2 regions of the Rhodopseudomonas telluris genome follow, and region 2 is predicted to be linked to the other one. Evidence: predicted binding sites of a transcription regulator. Region 2 holds the regulator's gene; the other holds the start of a gene.
What was found. The regulator PhoB, encoded in region 2, activates phosphate uptake and scavenging genes when phosphate is short. The targets are predictions, from matches to a motif close to TGTCATNNANCTGTCAT.

Region 1: ACFFJ6_RS17770 (Orn/Lys/Arg family decarboxylase) is a predicted target of PhoB. The motif match lies at 1,912-1,928, and genes of this name have one in related genera.

The regions. Positions count from the first base shown of each region.
Region 1 is NZ_JBHLWM010000008.1:2,590-9,688, reverse strand. It holds gene ACFFJ6_RS17770 (Orn/Lys/Arg family decarboxylase) at 1-1,868, opposite strand, end outside; tRNA gene ACFFJ6_RS17765 (tRNA-Lys) at 2,136-2,211, opposite strand; gene ACFFJ6_RS17760 (Spy/CpxP family protein refolding chaperone) at 2,376-2,978, opposite strand; gene ACFFJ6_RS17755 (TRAP transporter large permease) at 3,163-4,488, opposite strand; gene ACFFJ6_RS17750 (TRAP transporter small permease) at 4,485-5,069, opposite strand; gene ACFFJ6_RS17745 (TRAP transporter substrate-binding protein) at 5,198-6,202, opposite strand; gene ACFFJ6_RS17740 (2-isopropylmalate synthase) at 6,409-7,099, opposite strand, start outside.
Region 2 is NZ_JBHLWM010000001.1:170,636-177,734, forward strand. It holds gene pstA (phosphate ABC transporter permease PstA) at 1-314, shown strand, start outside; gene pstB (phosphate ABC transporter ATP-binding protein PstB) at 311-1,135, shown strand; gene phoU (phosphate signaling complex protein PhoU) at 1,161-1,877, shown strand; gene phoB (phosphate regulon transcriptional regulator PhoB) at 1,931-2,644, shown strand; gene ACFFJ6_RS00805 (GcrA family cell cycle regulator) at 3,026-3,535, opposite strand; gene ACFFJ6_RS00810 (aspartate aminotransferase family protein) at 3,993-5,204, shown strand; gene argF (ornithine carbamoyltransferase) at 5,204-6,136, shown strand; gene ACFFJ6_RS00820 (Hsp33 family molecular chaperone) at 6,380-7,099, shown strand, end outside.

The DNA of each region.
Region 1 (7,099 bases), on a different contig from region 2:
GCGACGAGGCCGCTGATGAGCGTGCCGGCCTTGCTCGCCTCGACGCCCGGCGTCAGCAGAAAGAGCAGCGAGTTGAGATCATTCTTCTCCGGCACGATACGGTTCTCGCGCAGATATTGCGCCACCACCGGGGCAGGGATGCCGTGCTCGGCATAGCGGCCGGTCGCGCGGTCGAAGCCGGGCGTAAGCAGCGTCAGTTTGTTCGGATCGGTCATGACGAAGCCCGGCGTCATGTTCGCGAATCCGTGCCAACTCGCATCCGGCGCGATCTGCCAGAACGCCGGGTGGGTCGCGAGTTGATCGGTGCTCACCGCCTCCCAGGCGACATCGTGCACCCCACCCTCGCGTGCGGCGTCGGCGATCGTCACACGGTCCGGCACGAAAGGATCGAAGAACCAGCGCCGGTCCGGCCTCGCCTCTTTCTCCTCGAATTCGCGCCGCACCGCGCGGATCTTCTTGCGCAGCTCGATGCCGAGCCGGATCGTGTCGTCCCACAGCACCTCACCAGAGCGTCCCTTCATCATCTGCGCGCCGACGTCGAGCGATGCGAACAGCGGATAGAACGGCGAGGTCGAGGCGTGCTGCATGAAGCTTTCGTTGAAGCGCCGGTGTTCGACGCGCCGCTTCTGACCGCGGATGTGGCGGTCCTTGATGTGGATCTGCGAGGCCTGTGAAAAGCTGGCGAGTTGCTTGTGGGTGGACTGCGTCGCGATGATCCCGGGCGCGTCATCGCCGAGATCCGCCAACCCCATGGCGAAGCGGCCGGCAAACAGCGGATGAAACTTCATGAAGCCGGCCCAGGCTTCGTCGAACAGGATGTAGTCGCACAGGTGCCCGATGCGGCGCAGGATCATCTCGGCGCTGTGGATGGTGCCGTCATAGGTGCACTGCTCGACCACCGCGACCCGGAAGGGCCGCGGCTTGCGCCACGCGTCCGGGTCCTTGACCAGCGGATGAGTGCGGATGCGCTCGCGCAGCGCGGTCTCGTCGAGTGCGTCCCAGGCCATCGGCCCGATCAGCCCCCAGGCATTGCGGACAGTCGGCACATAGACGGGGATGCCGCCTGCGACCATCAGTGCGCCGTGATGCGCTGCCTTGTGATTGTTGCGATCGAACAGGACGAGATCGCCGTCGGTGACCAGCGCGCCGAGCGCGACCTTGTTCGAGCTCGAGGTGCCGTTGAGCACGAAGTACGTCTTCTCGGCGCCGAAGATCTGCGCCGCCTCCTGCTGCGCGCGCAGCGCCGGCCCTTCGTGTGTCAGCAGGTCGCCAAGGTCGAGCACCGAATTGTCGAGGTCGTCGCGAAACACTGCTTCGCCGAGATGCTCGATGAACACGCGGCCGATGGGACTGCGGCTGTAGAACATGCCGCCGTTGTGGCCCGGACAGGTCCAAAGCTGATTGCCTTCCTCCGCGTAGTCGACCAGCGCGCCAAAGAACGGAGTCTTCAGCGTGTCGGCGTATTGCTTCAGCCGGCTGATCAGATTGCGCGCGATGAAGGTGGGGGTCTCTTCGGACAGGAACACATAACCATCGATGAAATCGAGCACCTCGACCGGCACTTCCTCGAACCGCTTGCGACGGATCAGCAGGACGATCGGGAAGTCGAGGCCGCGCCGACGCATCAGATTGATCAGCGCGGCTGTCTTGCCCTCGAGGCCCTTCTTGCCCCAGTCGACCACCATGCAGCCGATCGCTGCATCGGTCTGTACAGCGATCTCGGCATCTTCAAGCTTGCGCGCCTTGACGATCTCGAAACCTGACCGCTCGATCTCGGCGACGATCTGGTTGAACCGCAGCCCTTCGAGATCATCCGCGTCGAAGGTGGGAGCCGAGAACAGGAAGGTGAAGCGCCTGAAATAGTCCATGAGGATATCCGGTTGATTGCCGGACACTCTCTCGCTGCGTTGTGTGACAGTGTGGTGACATGGGACGGACCGCTCACGTCTGATTTCTTGGCAGAAACGTGCGGTCGCCGCGCAGTGGCGAACCGCCGCGCATCGATCCGCAGACGGCATCGGTCAAAAGAAGTTCTGAGATCAAAGCAACCGCGATGGCACGTGCCAAAACGCGAAATCGGGACACCACCGGTGCCTGCCCTTGATCATCGAATTATAGGACTTCAAGGAAGGACTTGGTGGGCGCACCAGGGCTCGAACCTGGGACCCGCTGATTAAGAGTCAGCTGCTCTACCAACTGAGCTATGCGCCCCCGAACCGATCAGAGTTTCCGCTCGGGACGGCTGCGTTTAGCAAAGCGGATCGGAGATGTCCAGCAAGCCAGACGACATTTTTACGTCATTCTGGATTTCTTGTGGACCGGAGAAAACCGCCGGCAATCCGGCGGTTTCCAGGCCGATTGCTCTGCCGACGAGACTAAAGCCGGCGCGGGCCGGGTCCGTCGTCGTCGCGGTCGTCCATCATGCCGGGGCCTCCCGGACCACGGTCGCGGTTCCAGCGCGGACCGCGATCATCGTCATCGCGGTGCATCCGCGGATGGTGGTGTGGACCGCGGCCCCATCCGCCTTCGAAACGGGTCAGAACCCGCAGGCGGCGCTTCTGGCCCTCGTCCAGCGACTTGTAGAGCGGGTCCGCAGCGTCGGCGATCTTCTTCATCGCCGCAGCGCTCTCGGCCATCCGGTCGGCGCGGTCGCGCAGCCGCGCCACCGGATCGACAGCCTTGCTGTCGCGATCGTCGTCGCGCGCCTTCATCCGCGCCTCGGCGCGGTCGATCCGCAACTTGGCGAAGTCTTTCACTGCGGCCTCGAGCGGTGGCCACAGCTTTTCCTGATCGGGGGTGAGCTTGAGCCCCGCATGCACCGCCGCGATCCGCGCATCGGCGAAGGCGGCGCGATCCTCCGCGCTGGCCCAGGGGCGATGATCGCGGTGTTGGTCGAACCAGCCGTGATGCTGGGCATAGGCAGCCGAGGAGCCGGCGAGAGCCAGCACGGTCGCGCCGGCGAGCAAAACCTTCTTCATGGAAACCTCCTTGCAAAGGTCTCCCGAAGATGAGGTCGCCGCCCTGCCCGATCAACTTACGCTTTGGACAGAAAGCGGAAGATGACCAAGATGTCATCTTCACGCAGTGTTACTTATCGTGCCCGGCGTTTCGCCGCGTATCAACGTGTTGCTAACTCGCATTCACCACACGTTCATACCGTCCTCACAACATGCCGAGCATCCGCGGCAGCCACAGCGAGATTTCCGGCACGTAGGTGACGACGCCGAGGAACGCGATCATCGTCAGCAGCCACGGCATTACCGCGATGGTGAGCTCGGTGATGCCCATCTTGGCGATGCCGGATGCCACGTACAGGTTGAGGCCAACGGGCGGGTGGCACATGCCGACCTCCATGTTGACCACCATCAGGATGCCGAGATGCACCGGGTGGATGCCGAGCTTGACGGCGACCGGGAACAGGATCGGCGCCATGATCAGCACGATCGAGGTGGCCTCCATGACGTTGCCGGCGAGCAGAAGAAGAACGTTCACCACCAGCAGGAACACGATCCAGTTGACGCCGGCGGTCGACATCCAGTTGGCGATCTGCTGCGGAATGTTCTCGTTGGCCATCAGGAAGGAGAACAGCACCGCATTGGTGATGATGTAGAGGATCATCGCGCTCATGTTCGCAGAGCCGAGCAGCACCTTCGGCACGTCTCTGAGCGACAGATCGCGATACACGAACACCGCGATCACGAATGCATAGACCGCGCTGATCGCTGCCGCCTCGGTCGGCGTGAACCAGCCGGCATAGATGCCGCCGAGCACGATCGCGATCAGTAGCAATCCCCAGATACACTTGCGGAACGCCACGAAGCTCTCGCCCCAGGTGGCGCGCGGCAGCCGCGGGTAGTCGTTCTTCCAGGCGCGATAGAACGTCGTGAAGCCGAGCAGCGTCGCCAGCATGATGCCGGGGATCACGCCCGCCATGAACAATTGACCGACCGAAGCCGACGACACGCGGTTGCCGGCCGGATCGAGCGCGATCGAGCCGCCGGTTGCCACTGAATACACCACCATCACGATCGACGGCGGAATCAGGATGCCGAGCGCACCCGAGGTGGTGATGACGCCGGCACCGAACCGCTTCGGGAAGCCCTGCTTGACCATCGCCGGCAGCATGATGGAGCCGATCGCGATCACGGTCGCCGGCGACGAGCCGGACACCGCCGCGAACAGCGCGCAGGCCATGACGCCGGCAAGGCCGAGGCCGCCGTGCCAGTGCCCGACCATGGTGGTGGCGAAGTTGATCATGCGCCGCGCCACGCCGCCATGGGTGAGGAAATTGCCGGCAAGGATGAAGAACGGGATCGCCATGATCTCGAAGTTCTCGATGCCGGTGAACAGCTTCAACGACACCGCTTCGACCGGCACGTTGGTGAACAGGAATACGAACGACAGCACGGTGAGACCGAGCGCGATAGAGATCGGCATGCCGGTCAGCATTAGCACGATCAGCAGCGAGAAGATCAGCGCGGTGTTCATCGCACCGCCTCCGCCGCTGCCGCCGCCGACCCGGGCATATGCGGCTCGTCGATACCTTCGACGTGGCTGTGGTCGTGATGCGGCAGATGATCGTGACGCACGTAGTGATACGCCACCTGCAGAAAGCGGAAGCACATCAGATACGAGCCCAGCGGAATGCACAGATAGACGATCCAGCTCGGGATCTCGAGATCCGGCGAGGTCTGGTTGGTGTCGATCAGGCCGTAGACGAACTTGGCGCCCATCGTGCCGATGATTGAGGTGAACAGCGCGCCGCAGAACAGGCCGAACAGGATCGTCGCCTTGCGCACGCGCGGCTGCATCACATTGACCAGCACATCGACGCCGACATGGATGCCGGTGCGCACGCCGTAGGCGGCCCCGAACTTCGCCATCCACACGAACATGTAGATGCACAGCTCCTGCGCCCAGGACAGGTCGATCGGAAACAGGATCGGATAGAACAGCGGGATCCCGACCAGATAGCGGTGCATCACCGCGACGAAGATCAGCAGCGTGGCGCCGCCGATCATGGTCGCGATCAGGATCTCCTCAAGTCTGTCGAGGATGCGCATGAACATTCTTCTCCCCCCAAATCGATCGGCCGCCCGGGTCGGACCCGTCGGCGGCCGTTATTGGTGCCGGACGCGGTGCATCCGGAAATACAACGGGCGCCAGCGCTTGTCGACGCGGGCGCCCCGATGCAAGCCTAGTTGGTCGGGCCGCCGCCGCTTTCCTTGAGGAATTCGGCGATCAACGCCTTGCCGACGCGGCCACCGACGTCATCATAGACCGGCGCCATCGCCTTGCGCATAGCGGCGTTCTGCTCGGGCGTCAGCATGATGATCTCGGTCTTGCCGGACTTCTTCATTTCCTGGAGCGCGTCTTCGTTTTCCTTCTGCGACTGGTTGTTGCCGAACTCGGTCGCTTCCGCCATCGCCTTGTCGAGCTGCGCGCGGGTGTCGGCCGGAATGCCGTCCCAGAACTTCTTGTTCACGATCACCGCGTAGCCGATATAGCCGTGATTGGTCACGGTGGTGTACTTCTGCACCTCGTGCATCTTCTGCGTGTACATGTTCGACGGAGTATTCTCCTGGCCGTCGACGACACCGGTCTGCAGCGCCTGATACACTTCCGAGAACGCCATCACCTGCGGGATCGCGCCGAGCGAGCGGAACTGCGCGTCGAGCACCTTCGACGACTGGATGCGGAATTTCAGGCCCTTGTAGTCGGCCGGCTCGATCAGCTTCTTGTTGGCGCTCATGATCTTGAAGCCGTTGTCCCAATACGCCAGGCCGGTGATGCCCTTGGCGTCGAGCAGCTTGAACAGCTTGGCACCGACCGGGCCGTTGGTCACCTTGCGCAGCGCCGCGATGTCCGGAAGGATATACGGCAGGTCGAATACCTCGAATTCCTTGACACCGGCCGGGCCGAACTTCGAGATCGAGGGCGCGAGCATTTGAACCGCGCCGAGTTGCAGCGCGTCGAGTTCTTCCTTGTCCTTGTACAGCTGCGAGTTCGGATAGACTTCGACCTTGACCTTGCCGTCGGTGTACTTCTCGGCAAGTTCCTTGAACTTGTCGGCGGCGAGGCCTTTCGGCGTGTTCGGCGCCACGACGTGGCTGAACTTGATGACGATCGGCGACTGCGCCGCGGCGGGGCCGATCAGGGCCAGCAACGCGACCGAGGCCGCGGACAGGATCAGCTTACGCATGGGACTTCCCCCTCGATTTTTGTGGGTGCGCGGAAACGCACGGGCTCCTGTCCCCCTTACAGAGACTCCGACCTAAAAGCCATTGTCGTTTCGGAGGGGCCGGGTTCGGGTGACGGTTCGCGCCGGTGTCATGCTGTGCTGCAAACAAAAACGCAGCGCCGAAGCGCTGCGTTTGATGGCGTACCAATCGTGGTCGCGGCCGGGCGTCAGCCGGCGATGGCGACCGACGGAGCGTCCTCGCGGATGTCGCGCTTGCGCTTGGCGACGATCTTGTTGAGCGCGCCCAGATAGGCCTTGGCCGACGCGACCAGCGTATCGGGATCGGCGGCGCGCGCGGTCATCGAGCGGCCCTCGTGCGACAGCCGCACGGAGACTTCCGCCTGCGCGTCCGTGCCTTCGGTGACGGCGTGGACCTGATACAGCTCCAGCTTGGCCTCGTGCGGCACCAGCGCCTTGATGCAGTTGAACACCGCATCGACCGGGCCGTTGCCTTCAGCTTCCTCGATCCGGACCTGGCCGTCGACGTCGAGCTTCATCGTCGCGCGCTGCGGGCCGTGAGTGCCGGCGATCACCGTCAGCGAGGTCAGCTTGATCTGGTCCTGGCCGTGCGTCATTTGTTCGTCGACCAGCGCCTCGATGTCCTCGTCGTAGACGTCCTTCTTGCGGTCGGCCAAGGCCTTGAACCGCACGAAGACGTCTTCGATCTGGTTGCGCGACAACTTGTAACCCAACTCTTCCAGCTTGTGGATCAAGCCGGCGCGGCCGGAATGCTTGCCCATTACCAGCGAGGTGCCCTTCACACCCACCGTCTCCGGCGTCATGATCTCGTAGGTCTGGGCGTTCTTGATCATGCCGTCCTGATGGATGCCGCTCTCGTGCGCGAAGGCGTTCCGGCCG
Region 2 (7,099 bases):
CGCGCTCGCTGGTGATCCGCCGGATCGCCTACCGCGCCGCCCGGGCCGGTCTCATCACCGGCATCCTGCTGGCCACGGCGCGCGTCGCCGGCGAGACCGCGCCGCTGCTGTTCACGGCGCTCAGCAATCAGTTCTTCAGCTTCGACCTGACCAAGACGATGGCCAACCTGCCGGTGACCATCAACAACTTCGTTCAGAGCCCCTACGATTACTGGAAGCAGCTCGCCTGGACGGGCGCTCTGCTGATCACCCTGACCGTGCTTGCCCTGAATATTGGTGCGCGCATCATCGGCGCCGAGAGGACCACGAAATGACCGAGATTTCGATTGCCACCACGCTGCCGAGCGGACCTGGCCCCGCCATCGCCAGCCAGCCCGACGGCCCGGCCAAGGTGGTGGTGCGCGATCTGAACTTCTACTACGGCCAGAACCACGCGCTGAAGCACATCAACCTCGCGCTCGCCACCAACCGGGTTACCGCCTTCATCGGCCCGTCGGGCTGCGGCAAGTCGACCCTGCTGCGGATCTTCAACCGGATGTACGATCTGTATCCGGGGCAGCGCGCCGAGGGGCAGGTGATGCTCGACGGTCAGAACGTGCTGGATCCGAAGCTCGACCTCAACCTGCTGCGCGCCCGCGTCGGCATGGTGTTCCAGAAGCCGACGCCGTTCCCGATGACGATCTATGAGAACATCGCGTTCGGCATCCGGCTGTACGAGAAGATCTCCAAGTCGGAGATGGACGGCCGCGTCGAGAAGGCGCTGCGCGGCGCCGCGCTGTGGACCGAGGTCAAGGACAAGCTCGGGGCCTCCGGCCTCAGCCTGTCGGGCGGCCAGCAGCAGCGTCTGTGCATCGCCCGCACCATCGCGGTGCGGCCCGAAGTGATCCTGTTCGACGAGCCGTGCTCGGCGCTCGATCCGATCTCGACCGCCAAGATCGAAGAGCTGATCGACGAACTCAAGGAAGACTACACGATCGCGATCGTCACCCATAACATGCAGCAGGCGGCCCGCGTCTCGGAGTCGACCGCGTTCATGTATCTCGGTGAGCTGATCGAGTTCGGCCCGACCAACAAGATCTTCACGTCGCCGAACGATCGGCGGACCCAGGATTACATCACCGGCCGCTTCGGCTGACGCGCCAGGCGCGAGGAGAACGGACATGGGCTTCGAGCACACCACCAAGGCGTTCGACGGCGACCTTCAGGAACTGACCCGCATGGTCGCCGAAATGGGCGGTCTGGCCGAACGCCAGATCGTCGACTCGGTCGACGCGCTGGTCCGGCGCGACGTCGCGCTCGGCGCGCGCGTCGTGGCGGCCGATCAGGAAATCGACCAGATGCAGCGCGCGATCGAAGAGCGCGCGGTGCTGACGATCGCGCGGCGGCAGCCGATGGCGGTCGACCTGCGCGACATCGTCGGCGCGATGCGGGTCGCCACCGACCTGGAGCGGATCGGCGATCTCTCCAAGAACATCGCCAAGCGCGTCAACGCCATCGACAGCGACTTCCACCCGCTGAAGCTGATCCGCGGCCTCGAGCACATGACCGATCTGGTGCAGTCCCAGGTCAAGGCGGTGCTGGACGCCTATACGGCGCACGATTTGCCCGCCGCGATGGTGGTGTGGAACGGCGACGAGGAAGTCGACGCGATCTGCACCTCGCTGTTCCGCGAGCTGCTCACCTACATGATGGAAGATCCGCGCAACATCTCGTTCTGCATCCACCTGATGTTCTGCGCCAAGAATATCGAGCGGATCGGCGACCACGCCACCAACATCGCCGAGACGGTGTTCTACATGATCGAAGGCCAGCAGATTCTGGACAAGCGCCCGAAGGGCGACATGACCACCTTCGCCAACGCCACGCCGGGCAACTAACGTATCGTCCGCGAACCGCGGACGGTGCCCAACGATGAAGACGAGGACGACATATGGGCGCGCGCATTCTGGTAGTTGAAGACGAGGAAGCGCTGACCACGCTGCTGCGCTACAATCTGGAATCCGACGGCTACGACGTCGAGACCGTCGCACGCGGCGACGACGCCGATACAAGGATGAAGGAGCGGATTCCGGATCTGGTGGTGCTGGACTGGATGCTGCCGGGCCTGTCCGGCATCGAACTGTGCCGTCGCCTGCGGGCGCGGCCGGAGACCAAGCAGCTACCGATCATCATGCTGACCGCGCGCGGCGAGGAAAGCGAGCGCGTCCGCGGGCTCGCCACCGGGGCCGACGACTACATCGTCAAGCCGTTCTCGGTGCCGGAACTGCTGGCGCGGGTGAAGGGTCTGCTACGGCGCGCGGCGCCGGAGCGGCTCGCCACCGTGCTGTCCTACGGCGATCTCGAACTCGACCGCGACAAGCGTCGCGTCGCACGCTCCGGCCGGCCGATCGACCTCGGTCCGACGGAGTATCGCCTGCTCGAGTTCTTCCTGGAGCATCCCGGCCGGGTGTTCAGTCGGGAGCAGCTGCTCGACGGCGTCTGGGGCCGTGACATCTATATCGACGAACGCACCGTCGACGTGCACATCGGCCGGCTGCGCAAGCTGCTCAACCCCGGCCGCGAACAGGACCCGATCCGCACCGTCCGCGGCGCGGGTTACGCGCTGGACGACCGCTTCGCCAAGGCGGAAAGCAGCCCGTCCTGATTGTTAGTTCGATCGGGATCGAGCGCGAAGGTGGCGTGAGCGACGCAGCGCCTGAACGGTAGCTCATCGGTAGCCCGCATGAGCGGAAGCGACATGCGGGGGTGACCGGTGCTTCCCGCATATCACTTCCGCTCATGCGGGCTATGATTTTGACGCCATCACAGCCGAGATCCTCCGCGAAAGCGGAGGATCTCGGATTGCAGCGGGGGCGTGTGGAGCAACTGGCGCTCTGGAATGCTGGGTCGCCCGTCTTGCGCAGGCGCTGCCGTTTGAGCGGCGACTAACATGGCGCCCAAGCGGCGCTGGTATCAGTGCCCTCTCCGCTCGCGGGAGAGGGCAGCCTCGGCGCCGGCCGCCCGTGCGGTCGGGTGAGGGGGCGTGTTACCGCGTGGTCTTCGGGGCAGCGCGGCGGCGGTCGCCGACGGGCTGGTAGGCGATGCGCGAGTGGTGCGCGCAGTAGGGCAGGCCGGGCAGCGACTTGCCGCCGCAGAAGAAGAATTCCGGATTGCTCGGATCGCCGATCGGCCAGTGGCAGGTGGCTTCGTTGAGCTCGAGCAGCGACAGCCGCTGGTTCATCGGCACCACGTTGTCGTAGGTGACCGGTTCCGGCTCGGCCTCGACTTCGAACACATGCGCGAGCGCGGTGTTGCCGCGCGCCACCGGACGTGTGACCCGCATCATATGCTGGGCCGGACGCGCCTTGCGCGGGCGCGGCGCGGCTGAGGTCGGGCTCTTGGCCCGGCCCGACAGGCCGAGACGGTGCACCTTGCCGATCACGGCGTTACGCGTCACGTTGCCGAGCTCCGCGGCAATTTGACTCGCCGACAGCCCGCCTTCCCATAATTTCTTCAACTGCTCGACGCGCTCGTCCGTCCAGGTCAATGCCGTCATCGTTCTATCCCTTCCTGCCGCGCGGCGCTGGTTCAGCGCGGAACCGCAGCTGTGAGGTCGTCCAAATGTCTTGCCGGCAGAATCCCTTAGCCCTCGCCGGACGACCATTGCCGCCCGGGCGATACGCACCCACCGAGAGCTCAATAAGGATTACAAACCGCGCACGAGATGTCGTACCCGACAGCCAAAACGCTACAATATGCCGTGACTCACGCGCAAGAGTCAGACCTGGTGCGTCCACACCTTCTCATCAAGTGAGTCATAACCGTCACAGCGGCGATGTTGCGGCAGCCCCGACGCAGGTCGTTGAAAGCCCCGGTTGACAGGCACTTCAGCGCACCTAGAATGTCCCTACGTGCCGCCTGGAAAGGCGGCACGTTTCGTTTTCGGGGTACGTTGGCCCGTGACCGCGTCGCAAGCGGCCGGCCGGCGGCCCGCTTTTCCGATTGGATCGGCCATGTCGAGCGCAGCTTCTACGTCCCATCTTTTGCCGGTATTCGCCAGGGCGGACGTCGCCTTCGAGCGCGGCGAGGGCGTCTGGCTGCACGGCGCCGACGGCGAGCGCTATCTCGACTTCACCAGCGGTGTCGCGGTCAATTCGCTCGGCCATTGCCACCCGCATCTGGTCGAGGCGCTGCAGCAGCAGGCGACGAAGCTGTGGCACATGTCGAACCTGTTCAAGAGCCCGGACGGCGAGCGGCTGGCGGCGCGGCTGTGCGAACAGAGCTTCGCCGACAAGGTGTTCTTCGCCAATTCGGGCGCCGAGGCGATGGAATGCGCGCTGAAGATGGCGCGGCACTATCACTTCTCGAAAGGCGCGCCGGAGCGCACCCGCATCATCACCTTCGAGGGCGCGTTCCATGGCCGCACGCTCGGCACGCTCGCGGCGACCGGCTCGGCCAAGTATCTCGAAGGCTATGGCGAGCCGCTGAGCGGCTTCGACCAGGTGCCGCTCGGCGACATCGAAGCGGTGAAGAAGGCGATCGGCCCGCACACCGCCGCCATCCTGATCGAGCCGCTGCAAGGCGAGGGCGGCGTGCGCTCGCCCGAGACCGCGTTCTTCCGCGCGCTGCGCGAGCTGTGCGATCAGCACGGCCTGCTGCTGATTTTCGACGAGGTGCAGACCGGCATGGGCCGCACCGGCGAGCTGTTCGCCTACAAGCGGATCGGCGTCACGCCGGACCTGATGTCGCTCGCCAAGGCGCTCGGCGGCGGCTTCCCGATCGGCGCGTGCCTGGCGACCGCCGAGGCGGCAACCGGCATGGCGCCGGGCTCGCACGGCTCGACCTTCGGCGGCAATCCGCTGGCGGTGGCGTCCGCCAATGCGGTGCTCGACGTGATGCTGAAGCCCGGCTTCTTCGACCACGTCAAGAAGATCTCGGTGCTGCTGAAGCAGAAGCTCGCCGGCGTGGTCGATCGCTTTCCGCAGGTGCTGAGCGAAGTGCGCGGCGAGGGGCTGCTGATCGGCCTCAAGGCCGTGGTGCCGTCGCCCGATCTGGTCGCCGCGCTGCGCGATCAGAAGCTGCTCACCGTCGGCGCCGGCGACAATGTCGTCCGCCTGCTGCCGCCGCTGATCGTCAGCGAGGCCGAGATCGAAGAGGCGGTGACGCGGCTGGAGCGGGCCTGCACGGTGCTGAGCGGACAGGCCGCGCAGCGGGAGGCGGTGTGATGAGCAAGCTCCCGACTCCGCGGCATTTCCTCGACCTCACCGAGGTGCCGACCTCCGAACTGCGCAACATGCTGGCCGCATCGGTGTCGATGAAGGCCAAGCGCAAGGCTGGCAGCCTCGACGACAAGCCGCTCGCCGGCAAGACGCTGGCGATGATCTTCGACAAGCCCTCGACCCGCACGCGGGTGTCGTTCGACGTCGGCATGCGCCAGCTCGGCGGCGAGTCGATCATGCTGACCGGGCAGGAGATGCAGCTCGGCCGCGGCGAGACCATCGCCGACACCGCGCGGGTGCTGTCGCGCTTCGTCGACATCATCATGATCCGCATCCTCAATCACGACGCGCTGCTCGAGCTCGCCGCCAACGCCACCGTGCCGGTGATCAACGGCCTGACGCGCAAGTCGCATCCCTGCCAGGTGATGGCCGACGTGATGACGTTCGAGGAGCACCGCGGCTCGATCAAGGGCGCGACCGTGGCCTGGACCGGCGACGACAACAACGTGCTGGCGTCGTTCGCGCACGCCGCGCAGCGCTTCGACTTCAAGCTCAACGTCGCCACCCCGCCGCAGCTCGCGCCCAACAAGGCGCTGCGCGATTGGATCAAGTCCAGCGGCGCGGCGATCACCATCGGGACCGATCCGGAAGAGGCAGTGCGCGGCGCCGACTGCGTCGTCACCGACACCTGGGTGTCGATGGGCGACAAGGACGGCGAGCACCGCCACAATCTGCTGAAGCCCTATCAGGTCAACGCCAAGCTGATGTCGCTCGCCCACAAGGACGCGATCTTCATGCACTGCCTGCCGGCGCATCGCGGCGAGGAGGTCACCGACGAGGTGATCGACGGCCCGCAATCGGTAGTGTTCGACGAAGCCGAAAACCGCCTGCACGCGCAAAAGGGCATTCTGGCCTGGTGCCTCGGCGCGGTGGCGTAGTTACTTTCTTCCCATGTGAGCGAAGCGGCCACGGTGCCCCCCCTTGCGGGGGGCGGCCGAGCGAAGCGGAGGCCGGGGTGGGGGTACCCCGAGCACTGAGTGTGGGGCTCCCCACTCGACCGGCCTTACGGCCGGCCACCCTCCCCGCAGGGGGGGGGGACTAGCCTGCTCCGCGGCAACGCAGCCATTCACCCTTCAGCTCAGCCCTTCCGATCCCCGTCTCCCGCCCCCAGATAAGCGCCCATGACCTCACAGACCCCTGATCCCAATACCCCCGAAACGCCCGTCCGCGCGCCGTCGGCCGTTCCGATCGACGACAGCGTGCTGCCGTTCGAAGTCGGCCCGCTCGACCTGCGCGGCCGGCTGACTCGGCTCGGCCCGGCGCTCGACGAGCTGCTGGAAAAGCACGCCTATCCGACGCCGGTGGCCAAGCTGCTCGGCGAGGCGATCGTGCTGGCGACGCTGCTCGGCTCGGCGCTGAAGTTCGACGGCCGCTTCATCCTGCAGACCCAGACCGACGGGCCGGTGTCGCTGCTGATCGTCGATTTCCAGGCGCCCGACCGGCTGCGCGCCTATGCGCGGTTCGACGAGAGCCGGCTGGAGCCGGGGCTCGATTCCGGTGCGTTGCTCGGCAAGGGCCATCTGGCGATGACCATCGACCAAGGCCCCGACATGAGCCGCTACCAGGGCCTGGTCGCGCTCGATGGCGGCGGTCTGGAAGAAGCCGCGCACGAATACTTCCTGCGCTCCGAGCAGATCCCCACCCGAGTGCGGCTCGCGGTCGGCGAGGAATGGCGTGGCGGCGAGGGCGGTCGGCACCACTGGCGCGCCGGCGGCATGCTGCTGCAGTTTCTGCCCAAGGCGCCGGAGCGCGCCCGGCAGGCCGATCTCGATCCGGGCGATGCGCCCGAAGGCGCCGCGGTCCATGCCGTGCCGGAGGACGACGCGTGGGTCGAAGGCCAG